Regions from separate parts of the Streptomyces sp. NPDC013457 genome, predicted to be linked through region 1. Evidence: riboswitches for the same ligand, from Rfam matches in the RefSeq annotation. Region 1 holds a riboswitch; the other holds the start of a gene.

Region 1 (4,580 bases):
GTCATCCTGGTGTTCGCCCGCCGCATCGCCGACACCGTGGGCGAGGAGCGCTCGCGGATCGACCTCGTCGGAGCCGTACTGTCCGCGCTCGGGCTCGGGATCTTCGTCTACGGCGTGCTCCGCTCCGACGAATGGGGCTGGTTCCGGCCCAAGCCGGACGCGCCCTCCTGGCTCGGCGTCTCGATGGTCGTGTGGTCGATGCTGGTGGGCCTGCTCCTGGTATGGCTCTTCCTCCGCTGGGAGGCGCGGATCGCCGCGCGCGGCGGGGAGCCGCTCGTCGACCCGGCCATGCTGCGGAACAAGCAGCTCACCGGCGGTCTGACGATGTTCTTCTTCCAGTACCTCGTCCAGATGGGCGTGTTCTTCGTCGTCCCCCTCTACCTCTCCGTCGCCCTGGGGCTGTCCGCGCTGGCGACCGGGGCGCGGATCCTGCCGCTCTCGCTGACGCTGCTGGCGGCGGCCCTCCTGATCCCCCGGTTCCTCCCGGACGTCTCGCCCCGGCGGGTGGTCCGGCTCGGGGTGTTCGCGCTGCTCGCGGGCGCGGTCGCGCTGATGGCGGCACTCGACGCCGACGCCGGCGCGGAGATCGTCACCGTCCCCCTGCTGCTGATCGGGCTCGGCATGGGCGCGCTGGCCTCGCAGCTCGGTGCGGTGACCGTGTCCGCCGTGCCCGACAGCCGGAGCGCGGAGGTCGGCGGCGTGCAGAACGCCGTCACCAACCTCGGCGCCTCGATCGGTACGGCCCTCGCCGGGTCGCTCCTGATCGCCGCGCTCACGGCGTCGTTCCTCACGAGCGTCGAGCAGAATCCGGCGATCCCGTCCGACGTCAAGAGCCGGGCCGCCGTGGAACTCCAGAGCGGTGTCCCCTTCCTCTCGGACGCCCAGCTCACGGCGGCGCTCGACGAGGCGGGCACCTCCGAGGCGGTCACCGCGGCAGCCCTGGACGCGAACGCGGCCGCCCGTCTGGACGGCCTGCGAGCGGCCCTGGCGATCCTCGCCCTCTGCTCGCTCCTCGCTCTGTTCTTCACGCCGCGTATCCCCTCCACCCAGCCGGGCTCTCCACGCACCGGCGGCTGAGCGGGGGCGCCGCGGACCGCCCGGATCTAGCGTGGACGTAAGCCGACAGGCCACCGAAGGGATCAGGCGATGAGCAACGCGATGGACAAGGCCAAGGGCAAGTTCAAGGAGGTCACCGGAAAGATCACCGGCAACGAACGGCTGGAGACCGAGGGCAGGACGGACCAGGCGAAGACCAGGATCCGCGAGACGATGAAGAGCGTCCGGGAACGGGCGGAGGGCATCAAGGACTCCCTGAAGCGCGACCACTCCTGACCCGCTCGGGCATCTGCCGCACCTTGCGGTGCGGCCTCCCGAGCCCGCGCCCGCTCCTGAGCCCGCGCCAGGGCCATGCGCCTGTGCGCCGCCGCCCCAGGGGGGTGAGTTTCGTCTGCGACACTGGTACCACCATGCCCAAGCCCGGAGAACTCACTTTCGTCGCCCCCCGCGGAGCCAAGAAGCCGCCGCGGCACCTTGCCGACCTCACGCCCGCCGAGCGCAAGGAGGCCGTCGCCGCGATCGGCGAGAAGCCGTTCCGCGCCAAGCAGCTGTCCACGCACTACTTCGCGCGGTACGCCCACGACCCCGCCGAGTGGACCGACATCCCCGCCGCCTCCCGCGAGAAGCTGCAGGGTGAGCTGCTGCCCGACCTGATGTCCGTGGTCCGGCACATCTCGTGCGACGACGACACCACCCGTAAGACCCTGTGGAAGCTGCACGACGGCACGCTCGTCGAGTCCGTGCTCATGCGCTACCCCGACCGGGTCACCATGTGTATCTCCTCACAGGCCGGCTGCGGGATGAACTGCCCGTTCTGCGCCACCGGGCAGGCCGGCCTCGACCGGAACCTGTCGACCGCCGAGATCGTGCACCAGATCGTCGACGGGATGCGCGCCCTGCGCGACGGCGAGGTGCCCGGGGGGCCGGCGCGGCTCAGCAACATCGTCTTCATGGGCATGGGCGAGCCGCTCGCCAACTACAAGCGGGTCGTCGGCGCGATCCGCCGGCTCACCGACCCCGAGCCGGACGGGCTCGGCCTGTCGCAGCGCGGCATCACGGTCTCCACCGTCGGTCTCGTGCCCGCGATGCTCCGCTTCGCCGACGAGGGCTTCAAGTGCCGGCTCGCCGTCTCGCTCCACGCGCCCGACGACGAGCTGCGCGACACCCTCGTGCCCGTCAACACGCGCTGGAAGGTCCGCGAGGTCCTCGACGCCGCCTGGGAGTACGCCGAGAAGTCCGGCCGCCGGATCTCCATCGAGTACGCCCTGATCCGCGACATCAACGACCAGGCCTGGCGGGGCGACCTCCTCGGCCGGCTGCTCAAGGGGAAGCGGGTCCATGTGAACCTGATTCCGCTGAACCCGACGCCCGGATCGAAGTGGACCGCGTCCCGGCCCGAGGACGAGAAGGCCTTCGTCGAGGCCATCGCCGCCCATGGCGTCCCCGTCACCGTCCGTGACACCCGCGGGCAGGAGATCGACGGCGCCTGTGGACAGCTCGCGGCGTCGGAGCGCTGACCTTGTAGTCTGTGCTCGAACACATCTCCATATTCCGACAGGGGAGCGCCACAGCGCTGAGAGTGCGGTCACCGGACCGCAGACCCTCTGAACCTTGCCCAGGTCATTCTGGGTAGGAAGTTCGGTCGCAACTCGAGCTGTTGCGCCCTGCCCACCTTCGGGTGGGCAGGGCCGCGTCTCTTCCTGGTCACACCCAGGAGGAAATTTCAGTGAGCACCAAGAAGATGGCCGCGGCGGCGATCGCCGCCGCGCTGGGCGTCACCACCCTCGCCGCCTGCGGCACCGACGACGTCAGAGGCGCGGCGGGCAAGAGCGGTGAGCCCGCGCCGAAGACCGTGACCCTCGTGAGCCACGACTCCTTCAACGCCTCCAAGGAGGTCCTGGCGGAGTTCACCAGGCAGACCGGCTTCACCGTCAAGGTCCTCAAGAGCGGCGACGCCGGCGTGGCCGTGAACAAGGAGATCCTGACCAAGGGCTCCCCGCAGGGCGACGTCTTCTTCGGCGTCGACAACACCCTGCTCTCCCGCGCGCTCGACAACGGCATCTTCGAGCCGTACGAGGCCAAGGGCCTGGACGCCGTCGCCGCCGAGGCGAAGCTCGACAAGGAGCACCGGGTCACCCCGGTCGACACCGGCGACATCTGCGTCAACTACGACAAGAAGTACTTCGCCGACAAGAAGCTCGCGCCCCCGCAGACCTTGGACGACCTGGCCAAGCCGGAGTACAAGGACCTGCTCGTGGTCGAGAACCCGGAGAAGTCCTCTCCTGGCCTCGGCTTCCTCCTCGGCACGGCCGCCCGCTACGGCGACGACGGCTGGCAGGACTACTGGAAGAAGCTCAAGGCCAACGGCGTGAAGACCGTCGACAGCTGGGAGCTCGCCTACAACCAGGAGTTCTCCGGCTCGGCCGGCGGCCAGAAGGCCAAGGGAGACCGGCCGCTGGTGGTCTCGTACGCCTCCAGCCCGCCGGTCGAGGTCCTCTACTCCGAGCCGCAGCCGAAGGACGCGCCGACCGGCGTCTCCACCGGCACCTGCTTCCGGCAGATCGAGTTCGCCGGGCTGCTGAACGGCGCGAAGAACCCCGAGGGCGGCAAGGCGCTGATCGACTTCCTGATCTCGAAGAAGTTCCAGGAGGACATGCCGCTGCAGATGTTCGTCAACCCGGTCACCGAGGGCGCCCAGCTGCCCGAGCTGTTCACCAAGCACGGTGTGGTCGTCGACAAGCCGCAGACCATGGCGCCCGAGAAGATCGCCGAGAAGCGTGACCAGTGGATCCAGTCGTGGTCCTCGCTCGTCCTGAAGTAGCCCGTAAGCGGTCCGACCGCCGGGGGAGCGCGGCGCGGCTCGGCCTGATGGCCGTGCCCGTCGCCTTCTTCGCGCTCTTCTTCGCCTGGCCCGTCGCCTCGATCGTCGAACGCGGGCTGCGGGCCGACGGCGCCTGGCGGTTCGACCGGTTCGGCGAGACGCTCAGCCGGCCGGAGATCCTCGACGTCCTCTGGTTCACGCTCTGGCAGGCGCTCGCCTCCACCGCGCTGACGCTGCTGATCGCACTGCCCGGCGCGTACGTCTTCGCGCGCTTCGACTTCCCCGGCAAGGGGCTGCTGCGCGCCGTCGTCACCGTGCCCTTCGTGATGCCGACCGTCATGGTCGGTACGGCCTTCCTGGCGCTCGTCGGACGCGGCGGGCTCCTCGACGAGCTGTGGGGCGTGCGCCTGGACACCACCGTCTGGGCGATCCTCCTCGCGCACGTCTTCTTCAACTACGCCGTCGTCGTCAGGACGGTCGGCGGCCTGTGGGCGCAGCTCGACCCGCGCCAGGAGGAGGCCGCTCGCGTCCTCGGCGCCTCCCGGTTCACCGCCTGGCGGACCGTGACCCTGCCGGCGCTCGCTCCCGCCGTCGCCGCGGCCGCGCTGATGGTGTTCCTGTTCACCGCGGGATCCTTCGCCATCGTCCAGATCCTCGGCGGACCGGCGTACTCCACCCTGGAGACGGAGATCTACCGGCAGAC
Region 2 (4,580 bases), on a different contig from region 1:
ACCGCGTCCAGCTGCTCGTCCCGGAGCGTGGCCCGGGCCTCACGGGCCTGCGCGAGGAGCGCGACGGCGTCGTGCGGGCGGATGTCGGGGTTGCGGGCGGTGGCGCTCGCCACGAGCTCGTCCAGCTCCAGGGCGAGGCCGGGGACGGCCGCCGAGGGGGCGGGCACGTCGGTGTTCAGGTGCTGGTAGAGGACCTGGGCGGGGGTGTCCCCGGAGTGCGGCTTGCCGCCCGTCAGCATCTCGTACAGGACGACACCACAGGCGTACACGTCGGCGCGGGTGTCGGCGGTGCCGTGCTCGATCTGCTCCGGGGCCAGGTACGAGACGGTGCCGAGGACGGAGCCGGTGGTGTTCGTGGCCGAGCCGACCGCGCGGACGAGACCGAAGTCGGCGACCTTCACCCGGCCGTCGTCCCCTATGAGGACGTTCTCGGGCTTCATGTCACGGTGGACGAACCCGGCCCGGTGCGCGGCACCCAGCGCGGCGAGCACCGGCTCCAGGACGTCGAGCGCGGCGCGCGGCTGGAGCGCCCCGCGCTCGCGCAGCACGTCGCGGAGGGTGCACCCGGCCACGTACTCCATGGCGAGGTAGACGTACGCGCCGTCCGCGCCCTGGTCGAAGACCCCGACGACGTTGGGGTGGGAGAGCCGGGCGACGGACTTGGCCTCGCGGATGAAGCGCTCGACGAACGTGGCGTCGGAGGCGAGGGCCGGGTGCATCACCTTGAGCGCGAGCACCCGGTCGAGGCGGATGTCGACGGCCCGGTAGACCGTGGCCATCCCGCCGACGGCGATGCGCGCGTCGACGCGGTAGCGGCCGTCGAGCAGCTGCCCGACGAGAGGGTCCTGAAGGGTCGTGTCCACGGCCCCGAGTTTACGAGCCGCCGAGCACCACCCGCCTCCACCGCCCCCGACCGCAGCACAGCTGTGACGTGCGGCCCCGTGTCAGAACGCCGGGCGCTCCGGGTCCAGGGCGCCCCGGCCGTCCGTGGGGGAGGAGGCCCGGGCGAAGTGGCGCCGGGGGATGCGGCCCGCCCGGTGGGCCAGCCGGCCCGCCTCCACCGCGTGGCGCATGCCCTCCGCCATCAGGACCGGGTCCTGGGCCCGTGTCACCGCGGAGGCGAGCATGACCGCCGAGCACCCCAGCTCCATCGCCTGCGCCACGTCCGAGGCGGTTCCGGCCCCCGCGTCCAGGATCACCGGCACGCCCGCGGACTCCACGATCAGCTCGAAGTTGTGCGGGTTGCGGATACCGAGCCCGGAACCGATCGGCGAGCCGAGCGGCATGACCGCCGCGCAGCCCACGTCCTCCAGCTTCCGTGCGAGGACCGGGTCGTCGCTGGTGTACGGCAGGACGGTGAAGCCGTCGTCCACCAGCGTCTCCGCCGCTTCCAGCGTCTCGACGGGGTCCGGCAGCAGGGTCCGCTCGTCGGCGATGACCTCCAGCTTGATCCAGTCGGTACCGAGCGCCTCCCGGGCCAGGCGGGCGGTGAGGACGGCCTCGCCCGCCGTGTAGCAGCCCGCGGTGTTCGGCAGGACGCGGATCGAGAGCCGGTTCAGGACGGACAGGACCGAGCCCTGGACGGTCGGGTCCAGACGGCGCATGGCGACGGTCGTCAGCTCGGTGCCGCTGACGGCCAGCGAGCGTTCGAGCACGTCGAGGCTGGGCGCCCCGCCGGTTCCCATGATCAGCCGCGAGGAGAACTCCGTACCGCCGAGGAGGAAGGTGTCGTCGGACACGGCGCTCAGCCTCCCTGCACGGCGGTGAGGATCTCGACCCGGTCGCCCTCGACGAGGACGGTCGCGGACCACTGGCTGCGCGGCACGACGCTCTCGTTGACCGCCGCGGCCACGCCCGACGGCGCGGCCGTCAGCGTCGCCACCAGCACGTCGAGGGTGGTGGGCCCGGCGAGGACACGCGCCTCGCCGTTGACGGAGACGTTCGCCGGGCCGTTCGCCGACGTGCCGGTCGGGCTGTTCGTCGAGACGTTCATGCGGGCTGCTCCTGTCGTACGGGGGAGAAGCGGCGGGGAGTGAAGGGGCGGGCCTCGTCCGGGAGCACGCCCGTGGTGAGCAGCTCGGCCATGACGTCGCCGGTGACCGGCGTGAGCAGGACCCCGTTGCGGTAGTGCCCGGTGGCCAGCTGGAGGCCGGGCAGCGCGGTCGGGCCGAGCAGGGGCGCGTTGTCGGGGGAGGCGGGCCGCAGACCCGCCAGCGTCTCGGTGAGCGGCAGCTCGGTGAGTCCGGGTACCAGCTCGTGGGCGTCCCGGAGCAGCTCGTAGACCCCGCCCGCCGTGACGGTGGTGTCCCAGCCCAGCTCCTCGCTGGTCGCGCCGACCACCAGCTCCCCGCTCTCGCGGGGCACCAGATAGACGTGGCTGCCGCGGACGACGGCGCGGACGGTCCGGGACAGGAACGGGGCGAACGCGGGCGGCACGGTGAGCCGCAGCACCTGACCCTTCACCGGGCGTACGGGAGGCAGGACGTCCCGCGGCACGCCGGCGAGCCGCCCGCTGAGGCTGCCCGCGGCCAGCACGACCTGCTCCGCGGTGAGCTCGGAGCCGTCCGTGAGCACCACGCCCGTGGCCCGGTCCCGTACGACCGTCAGCCGCTCGGCGAGGTCCAGGTGGAAGACCACCCCGGCCCGCTCGCAGGCGGTGACCAGCGCGGCGGCGAGCCGGCGCGGATCGACCTGGTGGTCGCCGTCGACCCGGAGCCCGCCGCGCACGCCCGGCGCCAGCATCGGCTCCAGACGCCGGCAGTCGCGCCCGCTGAGCCACTCCGACTCCAGGCCGCAGCGGATCTGCAGGGCGTGCAGCTCGCGCAGATGCGCCCGGTCGTCGGCGTCGAGGGCGACGGCGAGCGTGCCGGAGGCGCGGTAGCCGACGTCCTGCCCCGTGGTGTCCCGGAGTTCGGCGACGAACTCCGGATAGCGGCGCGCGGAGGCGAGGTTGAGGGCGAGCAGCGTCTCCTCGCCGTAGTGGAGTTCGGTGACGGCGGCCAGCATCCCGGCCGCCACCCGGGCGGCCCCGCCGCCCGGTTCGGGGTCCACGACCGCGGCGCCCAGCCCGCGCTGCGCGGCCCGCCAGGCCGTGACCAGGCCGATGATTCCGCCTCCGACGACGAGAACGTCCGAGGTACTGCGTGTACGCGACATGGGCGTCCAGCCCCTCCCTTCGCCGGCATGACCCGGATCAGGTTCGTACGGTCGGAGGCCGGTCAGCCTCCCTCTCAGCCCGGTGCGTCCGGGCTCCCGCGAGTGCTCTACGTTGACGGTCAGCGTAACCCCCGCCCCCGACGCCCAGTAAGGGAGCCTCCGTGACCCGCCCTCCCGTCTCCCGCCACCACCCTGGACCGACGGGCTCCGCCCCGGCCTCTCCGTCTCTCGACGGACTCGTCCTCGTCCCCGTCGCCGACCAGGCGCCCGGCCAGGTCGGGACGCGCACCAAGTTCACGTACCACGAGGAGGACGGCCGGATCTGGGCCGAGTACGCGGGCGGGGACGTGGTCCGCGGGAATCTCGTCGGCACGCGCGCGGGGGACCGGCTCGACTTCCGTTACGTGCAGTTGAAGAGGGACGGATCGACCTCTTCCGGGCATTGCGTCTCCACCGTCGTGGAGCTGCCCGACGGCCGCGTTCGACTGGAGGAGAGCTGGGCATGGGAGTCCCAGGAGGGCTCCGGCACCAGTGTCGTGGAGCAGCGGCCTTCCTGATGGTGCGTCAGATACGTAAGGTGATCGGGTGAGCGAGCAGAAGCAGGCACAGCAGCGGGTCGTCGTCGTGGGCGCCGGGATGGCGGGGGTGCAGACCGCCGTCGCCCTGCGCGAGCAGGGCTTCACCGGCGCGGTCACCCTCATCGGGGCCGAGCCCCACCAGCCCTACGACCGCCCGCCCCTCTCCAAGGCGGTCCTCCTCGGCAAGGCCGAGGACTCCGCCTTCGACGTCGACTTCGAGGCGCTCGCCATCGAACTGCGCCTCGGCCTCGACGTGACCGGGCTGCGGGCCGGCGCCCACGAGGTCGACACCGAGGCCGGGCCCGTCCCGTACGACGTCCTGGTCGTCGCCACCGGCGCCGAACCCGTCACCCTCCCCGGCACCGAGGGCGTGCCCGGGGTCCATCTGCTCCGCACCCTCGACGACGCCGCCCGACTCAAGCCCGTCCTGGAGCGGCGGCACGACATCGTGGTGGTCGGCGCCGGCTGGATCGGCGCCGAGTTCGCCACCGCCGCCCGCGAGGCGGGCTGCGCGGTCACCGTCGTCGAGGCCGCCGACCGCCCGCTCGCCGGTGCGCTGCCCGTCGAGGTCTCCGCCCCGATGGCCCGCTGGTACGAGGAGAGCGGCGCCCAACTCCTCACCCACGCGCGCGTGGACCGGATCGAGCCCGGCACGGTGCACCTGGCCGACGGCCGGCGGCTGCCCGCCGACGCGGTCGTCGTCGGCATCGGCGCCCGGCCCGCCACCCGCTGGCTCGCCGGCTCCGGCATCGCCCTCGACGCCGACGGCTCCGTCACCGCCGACGACCGGCTGCGCACCTCGCTGCCCGACGTGTACGCCGTCGGCGACTGCGCCTCGTTCCCCTC

The links. Region 1 has a riboswitch for thiamine pyrophosphate ahead of ACF1G2_RS12315 (thiamine ABC transporter substrate binding subunit). Riboswitches for the same ligand answer to the same signal wherever they lie in the genome.
Region 2: linked by a shared signal. The riboswitch ahead of thiO (glycine oxidase ThiO) and the one ahead of ACF1G2_RS12315 (thiamine ABC transporter substrate binding subunit) in region 1 are both predicted to bind thiamine pyrophosphate.

Annotation. Positions count from the first base shown of each region.
Region 1 is NZ_JBICBL010000004.1:106,426-111,005, reverse strand. It holds gene ACF1G2_RS12330 (MFS transporter) at 1-1,077, shown strand, start outside; gene ACF1G2_RS12325 (CsbD family protein) at 1,147-1,332, shown strand; gene rlmN (23S rRNA (adenine(2503)-C(2))-methyltransferase RlmN) at 1,467-2,573, shown strand; TPP riboswitch at 2,603-2,710, shown strand; gene ACF1G2_RS12315 (thiamine ABC transporter substrate binding subunit) at 2,798-3,877, shown strand; gene ACF1G2_RS12310 (ABC transporter permease) at 3,925-4,580, shown strand, end outside.
Region 2 is NZ_JBICBL010000003.1:277,685-282,264, forward strand. It holds gene pknB (Stk1 family PASTA domain-containing Ser/Thr kinase) at 1-863, opposite strand, end outside; gene ACF1G2_RS10100 (thiazole synthase) at 945-1,739, opposite strand; gene thiS (sulfur carrier protein ThiS) at 1,745-1,993, opposite strand; gene thiO (glycine oxidase ThiO) at 1,990-3,156, opposite strand; TPP riboswitch at 3,154-3,266, opposite strand; gene ACF1G2_RS10115 (hypothetical protein) at 3,318-3,713, shown strand; gene ACF1G2_RS10120 (NAD(P)/FAD-dependent oxidoreductase) at 3,742-4,580, shown strand, end outside.